DNA from 2 places in the Streptomyces sp. NPDC058701 genome. Region 1 is predicted to be linked to the other one. Evidence: riboswitches for the same ligand, from Rfam matches in the RefSeq annotation. Region 1 holds a riboswitch; the other holds the start of a gene.
The links. A riboswitch is a leader RNA that binds a small molecule or an ion and turns the genes downstream of it on or off. The one in region 1 is predicted to bind glycine.
Positions count from the first base shown of each region.

Region 2: another riboswitch for glycine. It lies ahead of gcvT (glycine cleavage system aminomethyltransferase GcvT); the one in region 1 lies ahead of gcvP (aminomethyl-transferring glycine dehydrogenase).

Region 1 covers NZ_JBHXSY010000044.1:42,897-50,333, reverse strand. The annotation lists gene ACFWW8_RS31640 (FHA domain-containing protein) at 3-545, shown strand; gene ACFWW8_RS31635 (MerR family transcriptional regulator) at 586-1,353, shown strand; gene ACFWW8_RS31630 (bifunctional nuclease family protein) at 1,409-1,882, shown strand; gene ACFWW8_RS31625 (MerR family transcriptional regulator) at 2,075-2,713, shown strand; gene ACFWW8_RS31620 (DNA polymerase IV) at 2,856-4,340, shown strand; gene ACFWW8_RS31615 (PRC-barrel domain-containing protein) at 4,376-4,768, opposite strand; glycine riboswitch at 4,881-4,979, shown strand; gene gcvP (aminomethyl-transferring glycine dehydrogenase) at 5,176-7,437, shown strand, end outside.
Region 2 covers NZ_JBHXSY010000009.1:219,355-226,791, forward strand. The annotation lists gene ACFWW8_RS13050 (ABC transporter permease) at 1-932, opposite strand, end outside; gene ACFWW8_RS13055 (enhanced serine sensitivity protein SseB C-terminal domain-containing protein) at 1,414-2,154, opposite strand; gene ACFWW8_RS13060 (enhanced serine sensitivity protein SseB) at 2,237-2,971, opposite strand; gene ACFWW8_RS13065 (AAA family ATPase) at 3,117-3,797, opposite strand; glycine riboswitch at 3,979-4,082, shown strand; gene gcvT (glycine cleavage system aminomethyltransferase GcvT) at 4,276-5,391, shown strand; gene gcvH (glycine cleavage system protein GcvH) at 5,493-5,876, shown strand; gene glyA (serine hydroxymethyltransferase) at 5,892-7,148, shown strand; gene ACFWW8_RS13085 (hypothetical protein) at 7,337-7,437, shown strand, end outside.

The DNA.
Region 1 (7,437 bases):
CCATGTCGGCCGAGCAGGTTTGCAGCAGGTGCGGACACCGCAGCGATGCGGCCAGCCGGTTCTGCTCCAACTGCGGTGCGCCGCTGCGGGCGGGTCTGACGCCGGAGCGCGCCTCGGAGACCACGTCCACCATCTCGATCTCGGGCCTGGAGGCCTACGAGGCCGAGGTGTCGGGCCAAACGCACGTGTCGTCCTCGCTGTCCCCCGAGGCCCAGGCCGCGGTGGAGGCCCTGCCGCCCGGTTCCGCCCTGCTCATCGTGCGGCGCGGTCCCAACTCCGGCAGCCGTTTCCTGCTGGACGGCGAGCTGACCACAGCCGGGCGGCACCCGCAGAGCGACATCTTCCTGGACGACGTCACCGTCTCCCGGCGCCATGTCGAGTTCCGCAGGAGCCAGGACGGCGGATTCACCGTGGCCGACGTCGGCAGCCTCAACGGCACGTACGTGAACCGGGAACCGATCGAGTCCGTCGCCCTGAACAACGGCGACGAGGTGCAGATCGGCAAGTACCGGGTGGTCTTCTACGCAAGCCTGCGGGGCATCTGACCCGCCCCCGGACCGCGTCCGGGGGCCCAGGAAAGGTCCCATGTTGCGCACCCCGACAGGCGGTGCCGGAAACGGCACCGCCGGCTCGGCCGGGCGGCTGGTGAGCATCGGAACGGTGCTCACCACGCTGCGTGACGAGTTCCCCGAAGTCACGATCTCGAAGATCCGCTTCCTGGAGGCGGAGGGGCTGGTCGAGCCCACGCGCACTCCGTCCGGGTACCGCAAGTTCAGTGCCGGGGACGTGGAGCGGCTCGCCCACATCCTGCGGCTGCAGCGCGACCACTACCTGCCCCTGAAGGTCATCCGCGACCAGCTCGACGCCCTTGCACGCGGGGAGCAGATCCGCATCCCGGCGCCGACGGCGCACCGCGACCCCGGCGACGCGGCCGACCCCGGCAGTCCGGCGGTCGTCTACGGAGAAGTCGGCCGCGAACGGCCCACGGCGGCGCGCATCGGCCGGGCCGAACTGCTGGCGGCCGCCGACGTGGACGAGGTGCAGCTCCTCGAGTGGGAGTCGTACGGGCTGCTGGCCGAGGCCCCGGGCGGCGGATTCGACGCCGAGGCCGTCACCGTGGCGCGTCTGGTGGCCGATCTGGGCCGGTTCGGGCTGGAGCCGCGTCACCTGCGTGCCATGAAGGCCGCCGCGGACCGCGAGGCGGGGCTCGTCGAACAGGTCGTGGCACCGTTGCGCCGGCACCGCAACCCGCAGACCCGGGCGCACGCCGAGGCGACGCTGAAGGAGCTCGCGGGGCTGTCCGTACGGCTGCACGAGGCGCTCGTACAGACCGCTCTCGGGGTCCGCCTGTAGGGACCGAGGGGGGCCCGACTACCCAAATCGGCTGGGCAGGTCCTAGGGTTACTGTGTGAACGAGCTCGACGTTGTGGGTGTCCGGGTGGAAATGCCCTCCAACCAACCGATCGTGCTCCTGCGTGAAGTGGGAGGCGATCGGTACCTCCCCATCTGGATCGGTCCAGGGGAGGCGACCGCCATTGCCTTCGCGCAGCAGGGCATGGCCCCTGCCAGGCCGCTGACGCACGACCTGTTCAAGGACGTGCTGGAAGCGGTCGGGGAGGAGCTCACCGAGGTCCGCATCACGGATCTGCGGGAGGGCGTCTTCTACGCGGAGCTCGTCTTCGCCAGCGGGGTCGAGGTGAGCGCGAGGCCGTCCGACGCCATAGCGCTGGCCCTGCGGACGGGGACGCCGATCTACGGCAGTGACGGCGTGCTCGACGACGCCGGAATCGCCATTCCCGACGAGCAGGAGGACGAAGTGGAGAAGTTCCGCGAGTTCCTCGACCAGATCTCGCCCGAGGACTTCGGCACCGGCCCGCAGTAGGCGCCGGCCGCGCCGTCCAGGGGGCTGTCCACGGGAAAGCGTCGGCCCATTCGAGTAGCCCTTCCCGGCAATCGGATACGGGAAACCACTCTCAGGGTGATTATCACTCGGCGTGCCGAGTGTGGCGATCGTTGACGCACCCCTGGTGACTGCCTACCTTCAAGGTGGGCAGGTCAAGGACGGAGGGTCGGCGTGAGGATCACGGGCGACGGTACGACCGGGGGCATCCCCGTACGGAGTGACGGGGGACCGTACCCGCTTTACGGCAGCACGGTGGGGTCCGCGCGCCGTCAGCCGGAGTCGACGCCGGTCGGTCCGGTGAGCGACGACCCGGCGCCCGCGGAGGTCGGCTACCGCGGGCCCACGGCGTGCGCCGCGGCCGGGATCACCTACCGGCAGCTCGACTACTGGGCACGCACCGGGCTGGTGGAGCCCAGCGTGCGCGCCGCGTACGGGTCGGGCACACAGCGGCTGTACAGCTTCCGGGACGTGGTGGTCCTCAAGATCGTGAAGCGTTTCCTGGACACCGGTGTGGCGCTCCAGAACATCCGCACGGCCGTACAGCACCTGCGGGACCCCGCATTCGCGGACCTGGAGCGGATGACGCTCATGAGCGACGGCGCCTCCGTGTACGAGTGCACTTCGCCGGACCAGGTCGTGAGCCTGCTCCAGGGTGGTCAGGGCGTCTTCGGCATCGCCGTGGGCGTCGTGTGGCGGGACGTGGAGAACGCGCTGGCGCAGCTGCACGGGGAGCGGGTGGACACGGGCGAGACCGTCGTCCGCCACCACCCGGCGGACGAGCTGGCGGCCCGTCGCAACCGGGCCGTCTGAACCCGGCCTGAGCACGGACGGCCGTGTCGGCGGGCGCGGGGCCCCTGAGGGGGGCTCCGCGCCCGCCGTCGTTCCTCCCGGGCCGCAGGCGCCCCGGGAGCGGTCCCCGGGATTGTCAGAGGCATAGGGCAGCATCGGGGGCGTGAGAGCCGCGCCGACCATCCTGCACCTCGACATGGACGCCTTCTACGCCTCCGTGGAGCAGGCGTCGAAGCCGAGCCTGCGGGGGAAGGCCGTGATCGTCGGGGGGCTCGGTCCGCGCGGGGTCGTCGCCACCGCCTCGTACGAGGCACGGCGCTTCGGGGTGCACTCGGCCATGCCGATGGCCCAGGCCCGGCGGCTGTGCCCCAACGGCGCCTGCCTGGTGCCGCGCTTCAGCCTCTACCGCGAGGTCAGCGACGTGGTCATGGGCCTGCTCCGGGAGCTGTCGCCGCTGGTGGAGCCGCTCAGCCTGGACGAGGCGTTCGTGGACCTGGAGGCGGGCGGCGTCGCCTTCGACTCGCGCACCGCCCGGGCGACGGGCGAGCGGCTGCGCGCGGACATCCGGGCGGCGACGAGTCTGAGCGGGTCGGTGGGACTGGCCGGGTCGAAGATGCTGGCCAAGGTGGCGTCCGAGGAGGCCAAGCCGGCCGGGCTGCTGCTGATCGAGCCGGGCACCGAGTGCGAGCTGCTCGCGCCCATGTCCGTGAGGACCCTGCCCGGGGTGGGGCCGGCCACCGGGGAACACCTGCGCCGGGCCGGGATCACCACCGTGGGGGAGCTGGCACAGGCCGGGGAGGACGAGCTGGTCCGGATGGTCGGGCGCGCGCACGGCGTGGGGCTGCACCGGATGGCCCTGGGACTGGACGACCGGCCGGTGGTCGCCGAGCGGGACGCGAAGTCGGTGTCGGTCGAGGACACCTTCGACGTGGACCTGCACGACCGGGTCCGGATCCGCAACGAGGTGCAGCGGCTGGCGGACCGCTGCGTGCGCAGGCTCCGCGAGTCCGGGCACTCGGGCCGCACGATCGTGCTGAAGGTGCGCCGGTTCGACTTCTCGACGCTCACCCGCTCGGAGACGCTGCGCGGGCCCACCGACGACCCCGGGGTGGTGCGGGAGGCCGCGGCCCGGCTGCTGGAGGGCGTGGACACCACGGGCGGGGTGCGGCTGCTCGGGGTGGGGGTCACGGGCCTGGCGGACTACACGCAGGAGGACCTGTTCGCCCAGGCCGCCGCGACGCTCGCCGCCGGGGGGGACCCGGCCGGGGACGTGCCCGCCGGGGCCGATGGGGCGGAGGGGGCCGATGGGGTGACGACGGCGGCGGGGCCGTCGGACGCCGGCGCCGCCGCGCGGCACGCAACGGCCGCCGGGAGTCCGGCGGCGGCCGGTGAGCACGGGACGCCGGGGGAGCCGGAGGCCGCCGCCGAGCGGCGCTGGGCGCCCGGGAACGACGTACGGCACGCCGTGCACGGGCCGGGTTGGGTGCAGGGCAGCGGGGTCGGGCGGGTGACCGTACGGTTCGAGCGGCCCGGGTCGGCGCCCGGCCGGGTGCGCACCTTCCGGGTGGACGATCCGGAGCTGGAGGCGGCCGATCCGCTGCCCCTGGTGGGGGAGCCGGTGGGTGAGGAGGAGCCGGGTACGGCCTGAAGGGGCGCCCGGGCCGGCCGCGGAGGGGCGGCCGGTCAGCCGTCGTCGCCCGCCAGCCGGCCGAAGTCGCGCGGCTGCTCGGGGGGCGGGGGCGAAGGGTGGAACTCGGAGGGGAGGGTCACGTCCAGGCCGTAGTGGTGGTAGAGCTGCAGCTCCTGCTCGGGGGAGAGGTGGCGGCCGACGCCGAAGTCGGGGGCGTCCTTGATCAGGGAGCGGTCGAACGGGACGCGCAGGGCGTCCCCGACCAGCTCGCTCGGCTCCAGCGGGACGAAGGCGTCCCGGCTGAACAGGCCCGTCCGTACGGCGGCCCACTCCGGGACGCCGGTGGCGTCGTCGAGGTAGACCTCGTCGATGGTGCCGATCTTGCTGCCGTTGCGGTCGAACGCCTTGCGGCCGATCAGACTGCGCGGATCGATGTCGGTCTGCACGGTCCCTCCCTTGGGTCGCAACTCCTCCGTAATGACTACAGAAGGGCATATCGGGAGCCGAGGCCACTCGGGGAGGCCCCGGAACGGCGCTGGTAGGCTGGGTGGTGGCTGTCGACCCTGTGCGGGAGAGTCCTCCGAATGAGCTCGCCGGAGGCGCCGAAGGAGCAAATCCTCCCCGGAATCTCTCAGGCATACGTACCGCACGGACGAGGCCACTCTGGAAAGCAGGAGCGGGAACCGGGCGCGCAGTGCCGGTCCCCCTCCTCACCGACGGTGAAAGCCGGAGCTCGAGGGCGATCCCCGCGACTCCGGTGAAACTCTCAGGTTGAGATGACAGAGGGGGAGGCCGTCCGGGTGCCCGCGCCGTGGTGCCCCTCGCAGGTCATACGACCAGGAGGCCTCCGTACATGACCGCCAACCGCATTCCGCTCTCCCAGCTGGAGCGAGGCATCCCCTTCGAGCAGCGCCACATCGGCCCGGACGCCGGGGCACAGGCGAAGATGCTCGCTCAGGTGGGCTACGGCTCCCTGGACGAACTCACCGCCGCCGCGGTACCGGATGTGATCAAGACCGCCGAAGCGCTGAACCTGCCCGAGGCGCGGACCGAGGCCGAGGTGCTGGCCGAGCTGCGGTCGCTCGCCGACCGCAACCAGGTCCTCACCTCCATGATCGGTCTCGGCTACTACGGGACCTTCACGCCGCCGGTGATCCTGCGCAACGTCATGGAGAACCCGGCCTGGTACACGGCGTATACGCCCTACCAGCCGGAGATCTCGCAGGGCCGCCTGGAGGCGCTGCTGAACTTCCAGACCGTCGTCGCCGACCTGACCGGGCTGCCGACCTCGGGCGCCTCGCTGCTCGACGAGGGCACGGCGGCCGCCGAGGCCATGTCCCTGGCCCGCCGCGTGGGCAAGGTCAAGGGCGGTGTCTTCCTGATCGACGCCGACGCGCTGCCGCAGACCATCGCCGTGATCGAGACCCGTGCCGAGCCCACGGGTGTGGAGATCGTCGTCGCGGACCTCTCCGACGGCATTCCCGCGGAGATCGCCGAGCGCGGCGTCTTCGGCGTGCTGCTCCAGTACCCGGGCGCCTCCGGCGCCGTGCGGGACATCAAGCCGGTCATCGACCAGGCGCACGGGCTCGGTGCCATCGTCACCGTGTCGGCCGACCTGCTCGCCCTGACCCTGCTGACCTCGCCGGGCGAGCTGGGCGCGGACATCGCGGTCGGCACCACCCAGCGCTTCGGCGTCCCGATGGGCTTCGGCGGACCGCACGCCGGCTACATGGCCGTCCAGGCCAAGCACGCCCGCTCGCTTCCGGGCCGCCTCGTCGGCGTCTCCGTGGACGCGGACGGCAACAAGGCGTACCGCCTGGCCCTGCAGACCCGCGAGCAGCACATCCGCCGCGAGAAGGCCACCAGCAACATCTGTACCGCGCAGGTGCTGCTCGCCGTCATGGCGGCCATGTACGCCGTGTACCACGGCCCGGACGGCCTGCGGACGATCGCCCGCAGGACGCACCGCTACGCCGCCCTCCTCGCCGCGGGCCTGCGGGCCGGCGGGGTCGAGATCGTCCACGGCTCGTACTTCGACACGCTCACCGCGCGGGTTCCCGGCCGGGCCGACGAGGTCGTCGCCGCCGCCCGCGAGGGCGGGGTCAACCTGTACCGGGTCGACGCCGACCTCGTCTCGCTCTCCTGCGACGAGACCACCCTGCGCGCCGACATCGAGGCCGTCTGGGCCGCCTTCGGCGTCAGTGCCGACATCGAGGCCCTCGACGCGACCACGGCCGACACGCTGCCCGAGGCCCTGCTGCGCTCGGACGAGGTCCTCACGCACCCGGTGTTCCACCAACACCGATCCGAGACCGCGATGCTGCGCTACCTGCGCAGGCTCTCGGACAAGGACTACGCGCTGGACCGCGGCATGATCCCGCTGGGCTCCTGCACGATGAAGCTCAACGCCACCACCGAGATGGAGGCCGTCACCTGGCCCGAGTTCGGCCAGGTGCACCCGTTCGCCCCGGTGGAGCAGGCCGAGGGGTACCTCACGCTCATCACCGAGCTGGAGGAACGTCTCTGCGAGGTCACCGGCTACGACAAGGTCTCCATTCAGCCCAACGCCGGCTCGCAGGGTGAGCTGGCCGGTCTGCTGGCCGTACGCGCCTACCACCGCGCCAACGGCGACGAGCAGCGCACCATCTGCCTCATCCCGTCCTCCGCGCACGGCACGAACGCCGCCAGCGCCGTGATGGCCGGCATGAAGGTCGTCGTCGTCAAGACGGCCGACGACGGTGAGGTGGACGCGGCGGACCTGCGGGCGAAGATCGAGCAGTACCGCGACGAGCTCGCCGTGCTGATGATCACCTACCCCTCCACGCACGGTGTGTTCGAGGAGCACGTCGCCGACATCTGCGCCCAGGTGCACGACGCCGGCGGCCAGGTCTACGTGGACGGTGCGAACCTCAACGCCCTGGTGGGCCTGGCCAAGCCGGGTCACTTCGGTGGCGACGTCTCGCACCTGAACCTGCACAAGACCTTCTGCATCCCGCACGGCGGCGGCGGTCCGGGCGTCGGCCCGGTCGGTGTCCGGGCGCACCTGGCCCCGTACCTGCCGAACCACCCGCTGCAGCCGACCGCCGGCCCCGAGACGGGCGTCGGCCCGATCTCC
Region 2 (7,437 bases), on a different contig from region 1:
ACGGTGATGAAGATCGCCACACCGGGGAAGATCATGAAGAGCGGATCGTCCTCGTAGGTCCGCACGGCCGTGGAGAGGGTCTCTCCCCAGGACGGTGTGGGCGGCTTGACGCCGACTCCGAGGAAGCTGAGGGCCGCCTCGGTCAGCACGTTGGTGGGGATCATCAGCGTCGAGTAGACGGTGATGGGCGCCACCAGGTTCGGAAGGAGTTCGCGGAAGAGGATGTACATGCGGCCCGCGCCGAGGCTGCGCGCGGCTTCGACGTACTCCCGTTCGCGCAGCGACAGGGTCTGCCCGCGGACGATGCGGCCGATGTACGGCCAGCCGAAGAAGCCGATGACCAGCACCAGCACGGCGATGCGCAGGCCCGACCCCTCGAAGCCCCAGAGCTTGCTGGGGATGACGGAGATCAGCGCGATGATGAACAGCAGCTGCGGGAAGGCCAGCAGCAGGTCCATGACCCGGCTGACGGCCGCGTCGACCCAGCCGCCGAAGTAGCCCGCGATGATGCCGAAGAAGGTGCCCAGCCCGACCGCCACGAAGGCGGACAGGAAGGCCACCAGCAGCGAGATCCGGGCGCCGTAGACGATCCGGCTGAAGACGTCGCGGCCGTTGACCGGCTCGACGCCGAGCAGGAAGTCCCCGCTCATGCCGCCCCAGTCGCCGGCCGGCAGGCCGAGCAGCGGGTCCAGCATGTCCTCGTGCAGCTCCTCCGGCGGGTGCCCGAGGAGTTTGACGATCAGCGGCGCGAAGAGTGCGACGAGGATCAGCAGGAGCACGACGACACCGCCGGCCAGGGCGACCTTGTCACGCCTGAGGCGGATCCACGCGATCTTCCACGGAGAGCGCCCCTCGATCGCCTTCTGCGGGACGTCGGGGGCGGCCACGGCCGCGGGCCCGGCCGCGCTGGTGTCGTGCAGTGGTGCCGTCATCGTGGTGGGGACCCCTCTCGGCCGACGGTGGCCGGCCCATGCCCGCCGCTGTGGCGGCTTGGTTCTATCGGCGTCGCTGATGGTGCGATCGGCACGAAATGCGCCTGAAGTGCACGTGAAGAGCTGGTGCTTGCTGGATTGACCGGCCTTCGGTGGGGGGAGTCTTCAACGGCGTCTGAGCCGCCCGCCAGACCTGCCGGGGATGTGATGCGCAACCGTGATCTGCGCCTACACCTTCCGTTATCCGAACCGCGCGGACTGTTCAGCGGTGAAAGACCGCCCGTTAGGCGCGGAACGGACATCCGGGCCAACTGCCACTTAGGGCAGCCTTCTTGGGCGGATTCGACTGGATATGCGGAAGGCCGCACCGGCGGGCTCCGGTACGGCCTTCGAGACGGACGTCTCAGTATGCGGTTCTTCGGGGGCGTGCCCGGGGCGCGGCCGGTCCGGCGGACGCGGACGGCCCACGGCGCTCCGTACCTCAGTACGCGGGGCCCTGGCCCTCGCGGTCGTAGAACGGCCGGGTCTGCGCGCGCAGCCACATCGCCACCGGGTCGTGTTCGTCGGCCAGCGCGACGGTGCACACCGGGACGCCCTCGGGGACCACGCCCACCGACTGGCGCATCATCTCCCGTACCGATTCCAGCGCGGGCGCGGAGGCGTCGTACAGGTCGAGCCCGACCGCGAGGTACGGCGAGCCCAGCGCGGGCTGCACCCAGGCGCGGCGCAGTGACCGGACGGCGGGCGTGCGGTGGGCGTGCCGGGTCAGCAGCCCGTAGAACTGCGGCAGCTCGATGGCGGGCTCCGACAGCCGCAGCGGGCCGGCCGGCATCCGGTCGAGGCCGGTGGCGATGCGGCGCAGGTCCGCCCAGGGCACGCCGAGTCCGCCGCCCGAGGCGTGCGGGTTGAGCCACAGCCCCCAGCGGTCCGGGTACAGGGCGCGGGCGATGTCCCGGCCCGTGACGACCTCGTAGCCCCGGTTCCAGCCGCTGGCGGCCAGCTCCTGCGGGGAGGTCACGCACGGCGCGTAGCCGAGGCCCTCCACCTCCATGCCGCCGTACTGGGCGTCCGGGGACCCCGGCTGCCCCTGCCACAGCAGCATCCACAGCCGGCCCTCGGCGAGGGCGTGCAGCAGTGACTCGTAGCTCTCATAGCGCCCGGGAGTCACCTGGCGCAGCATGTGCTCGACCTGCCCGGCCGCGGCCGTGCCTGACGCACTCACCCGGTACCCCTCTTCGTCCGCCCGTCGTCCACGCGTACCCGGGCCGCGCGTGCGGCCGCAAGTGTGACCACCTTAAGCGGCCCTACGGGAGGTAGAAGGGGCGTACGCGCTCACGAATCCAGTCCGTGACCGGGTCCTCGGCGGCGTCCAGGAGGATCAACTGCACCGGCCACGGCGGCGGGACGCGGGTCAGGGCCCGGCCGAGGGCCTCCATCGGGGCGTTCTGCGTCTCGGGGTCCCATCCCACCAGCCGGACGCCGACGAACAGCTGCGGCTCCCCGCCCTCGACGCTGGCGAGGCAGCGGTACGCGGCGGTGACCGCGCCGGTCGCCCGGAACTCCTCCGTGGCGGCGGCCAGGAAGTCCACCGGGTCGTCCTGCCAGTCGGGCTCGTACAGCCGGACGCGCCCGCCGCCCGCGGGGCCGTCGAGGGGGCTGCGTCCGATGCGGCACAGCTCCGCGACGGCGGGCGGGGGGAGGGGGACGCCGACGGCTCCCTCGGGGTTCACGGCGATGCCGAGCTGCGGGGGCAGGCCGCGGGCGAACTCGACGGCGGGGGCCACGGCGAAGTCCATGGCGGGGCCGGCGCAGTAGCGGAACTGCGCCTCGGAGCTGTAGACGGGGACGTAGGCCGCCCCGGCGATGTCCATGGTCGGCAGGGACAGGCTCGCCGCGTCGGGGGCCCCGCCGGCGGGCAGCGGCACCCACACCCGGCTGCGCCCGAGCACCTCGAGGATCCGCGCCCCCGCGTCGGGCTGCCCCAGTGCCGCTCCGAGCACCTGCTCCAGTTCGTTCTCCGGCCAGCCGCTGCCCTGCATGTTCCCCTGCCTCCGTGTGGTGCCACCGCGTCCGGTGCCGAAGGCTATCCGCTGCCGGGTCCCGGGCCGCGGCGGGTACCGGCGTCCCGTCGTCCCGGCGTCCCGCCCCGGACGGCGGGGGCACGGGTCGCGGGTCGCGGCTCACTCAGCCGTGGAACGCGATCCGCGTCACCGCCGCGGCCGAGCGGCGGTCCAGGAGCGTCGCCGAGGCGCAGCCCGCCGGCGGGCGGCCGGCCTCCGCGTCGCGCAGCAGGCGCGCCACCGCCCCCCGGTGCCGGGAGAAGGCGTACGCCGACACGCGCCGCCCGCGCGCCGCCTGCCCGGAGAGGGCCTCCTCGGGGCTGCTGTCCAGGAACAGCAGGTGCAGCTCGCGGCCCCGGCGGCGGGCGGCCGCCGCGAGCAGACCGCGCACCCAGCTCTGGGTGCCGCAGTCGTGGACGACCACCGAGGCGCCGGAGCGCAGGACGCGCCAGAGCCCCCAGTAGTGGGCGGCGCGGACCAGCGGCCGGTAGGCGCCGTACGGGAGGACCGCCGGCATCCGGCGCTCCCAGCGCTCGCGGGTGTCCTGGGAGTCGACGGACCCGCCCTCGGCGGCCGCCCGCTTGATCAGCGTGCTCTTGCCGCCGCCGGGCAGCCCGGACACGACGACGATGTCCCCGGCCGCGAAGCCGAGCCGCTGCGGCCCGCGCACGGCCGGGCCGCGCAGGTCCCGGACCGCGCCGGGGGCGGCCGCGTCGGCCGCCCGGCGGAGGCGCGGGCCGCGCTGCTCCGGTACCGCGTCCACGGTTCCCGTCGTCGCCACTACTCCGAATCTCCGCACAGTGATCGCCTCCCCCGAATCGGGTCGCAAGGACCCTTGCCCACTGAGTGTAAAGAGACGGTAATCCGGGACCGGCGGTTCCGGTCCGGACCTCCGCGAACGCCGCGGTCTTTCGGGCCCGCCCGCCCGATCACGCGAACGGCGTGCAATGATGTGCGCCATCTGGACCAACTGCATACCGGCCGCTTGAATCCGCGCGGGAGAGTCCCGGCACGCCGCAAGGCCGTGCACGGGCGCCGAAGGAGCAAGAACCTCCCTTGAATCTCTCAGGCCCCGTACCGCGTGGATGAGGCAGATCTGAAAAGCGAGCCGTGCCGCCGCCCGTGAGGCCGGGGCGCGCGCTCCACCCAAGGTGCAAGTCGGGAATCCCGCCGGATCGGAAGATCGGGGGAACTCTCGGCGAACCTCTCAGGTTCCGATGACAGATGGGGAGGAACGTCCTCGTCATGTCATGTCGATGCCCTGGGACCCGGGAGTCACACCCATGAGCTCTGCCCCCCGTCTGACCGCCCTCGATGGGCTGCACCGTTCCCTCGGTGCGACCATGACCGATTTCGCGGGCTGGGACATGCCGCTGCGGTACGCGAGCGAGCGCGACGAGCACAACGCCGTACGTACGAAGGCCGGTCTCTTCGACCTGTCCCACATGGGCGAGATCACCCTGACCGGCCCGGAGGCCGTCAAGGTCCTCGACTACGCGCTGGTCGGCAACATCTCCACCGTCGGCGTCGGCCGCGCCCGCTACACGCACATCTGCCAGGCGGACGGCGGGATCCTCGACGACCTGATCGTCTACCGGCTGGGCGAGACCGAGTTCATGGTCGTCGCCAACGCCTCCAACGCCCAGGTCGTCCTGGACGCGATCACCGAGCGCGCCGACGGCTTCGACGCCGAGGTCCGCGACGACCGCGACGCGTACGCGCTGCTCGCCGTCCAGGGCCCGGAGTCCCCCGGCATCCTGAAGTCCCTGACCGACGCCGACCTGGACGGGCTGAAGTACTACGCCGGCCTGCCGGGCACCGTCGCGGGCGTGCCCGCGCTGATCGCCCGTACCGGCTACACCGGCGAGGACGGCTTCGAGCTGTTCGTCTCCCCCGGGCACGCCGTGGAGCTGTGGCAGGCGCTGACGAAGGCCGGCGAGGGCGTCGGCCTGGTCCCGGCCGGCCTGTCCTGCCGCGACACGCTGCGCCTGGAGGCGGGCATGCCGCTGTACGGGCACGAGCTGACGACCTCCCTCACCCCGTTCGACGCGGGTCTGGGCCGGGTCGTGAAGTTCGAGAAGGAGGGGGACTTCGTCGGCCGCGCCGCGCTGGAGGCCGCCGCCGAGCGCGCCGCCTCGAACCCGCCGCGCAAGCTGGTCGGCCTGATCGCCGAGGGCCGTCGCGTCCCGCGCGCCGGCTTCCCGGTCGTCGCCGGCGGCGAGGTCATCGGCGAGGTCACCTCGGGCGCGCCGTCCCCGACGCTGGGCAAGCCGATCGCGATGGCGTACGTGGACGCGGCGCACGCCGCGCCCGGCACCTCCGGCGTCGGCGTCGACATTCGCGGTACGCATGAGCCGTACGAGGTCGTGGCCCTGCCGTTCTACAAGCGGCAGAAGTAATCCTTCCCAGACCTCGGCCGTACGGGCAGCCGTACGGTCCTGTCCCAGTACCCGAGACCGCTGTTCGTTCCCACTCCCCCGCATCCAGGAGAATCAGGCCCATGAGCAACCCCCAGCAGCTGCGTTACAGCAAGGAGCACGAGTGGCTGTCGGTCGCCGAGGACGGCGTCTCGACGGTCGGCATCACGGAGTTCGCGGCCAACGCGCTCGGTGACGTCGTCTACGCCCAGCTCCCCGAGGTGGGCGACACGGTGACCGCGGGCGAGACCTGTGGCGAGCTGGAGTCGACCAAGTCGGTCAGCGACCTGTACTCACCCGTCTCCGGCGAGATCGTCGAGTTCAACCAGGACGTCGTGGACGACCCGGCGCTCGTGAACACCGCTCCGTTCGAGGGCGGCTGGCTGTTCAAGGTGCGCGTCGCGGAGGAGCCGGGCGACCTGCTCTCCGCCGAGGAGTACGCCGCGCTCACCCACTCCGACAACTGACCCCAGGGGATCTTGATGTCTGTGCTGAACACCCCGCTCCACGAGCTCGACCCGGACGTCGCCGCCGCCGTCGACGCCGAGCTCGTACGCCAGCAGTCGACCCTGGAAATGATCGCGTCGGAGAACTTCGCTCCGGTCGCCGTCATGGAGGCCCAGGGCTCGGTCCTGACCAACAAGTACGCCGAGGGCTACCCGGGCCGCCGCTACTACGGCGGCTGTGAGCACGTCGACGTGGTCGAGCAGATCGCGATCGACCGCATCAAGGCGCTGTTCGGCGCCGAGGCCGCGAACGTCCAGCCGCACTCCGGTGCGCAGGCGAACGCCGCCGCGATGTTCGCGCTGATCAAGCCGGGCGACACGATCATGGGCCTGAACCTGGCCCACGGCGGTCACCTGACCCACGGCATGAAGATCAACTTCTCCGGCAAGCTCTACAACGTGGTTCCGTACCACGTCGACGAGACCGGCCAGGTCGACATGGCCGAGGTCGAGCGCCTCGCCAAGGAGTCCAAGCCGCAGCTGATCGTCGCGGGCTGGTCCGCCTACCCGCGCCAGCTGGACTTCGCCGCCTTCCGCCGCATCGCGGACGAGGTCGGTGCGTACCTGATGGTCGACATGGCGCACTTCGCGGGCCTGGTCGCCGCGGGTCTGCACCCGAACCCGGTGCCGCACGCCCACGTCGTGACCACCACCACGCACAAGACCCTGGGCGGTCCGCGCGGTGGCGTCATCCTGTCGACGCAGGAGCTGGCCAAGAAGATCAACTCGGCGGTCTTCCCGGGCCAGCAGGGCGGCCCGCTGGAGCACGTGATCGCGGCCAAGGCCGTCTCCTTCAAGATCGCGGCCTCGGAGGGCTTCAAGGAGCGCCAGGTCCGCACCCTGGAGGGTGCGAAGATCATCGCCGAGCGCCTGGTGCAGCCCGACGTCACCGAGGTCGGCGTGTCCGTCCTCTCCGGCGGTACGGACGTCCACCTGGTCCTGGTCGACCTGCGCAATTCCGAGCTGGACGGCCAGCAGGCCGAGGACCGGCTCCACGAGATCGGCATCACGGTCAACCGGAACGCCATCCCGAACGACCCGCGGCCGCCGATGGTCACCTCGGGCCTGCGGATCGGCACCCCGGCCCTGGCCACGCGCGGCTTCGACGCGGAGGCCTTCACCGAGGTCGCCGAGATCATCGCGTCCGCGCTGAAGCCGGCGTACGACAGCGAGGACCTCAAGGCGCGCGTCTCCGCGCTCGCCGCGAAGTTCCCGCTGTACCCGTCGCTCTAGGAGCGCCCGGGAGCGATCCGGAAGGGCCCGGTCCTGCTGTGCTGGCGTGTGCACGGGACCGGGCCCTTCTCATGAGCGCAGCCCCGGGCGGATGCGGCCCGGCCCGCCCCGCCCGTTCCGCCTTCGGGCGGCGTGTTTCCTCTGCCCGCCGCCCTTCGTCCTCCGCGCCGGCGCCTGTACGGGTCGCGGTGGCCGGACCCCGGCACCGTCGCCGCCCTGCCCCCGCCGGCCGTCCCGATCGCGGCGCGGGCCCCGTCGGCCGCCTGACGCCGGGCCCGTACGCCCGGGC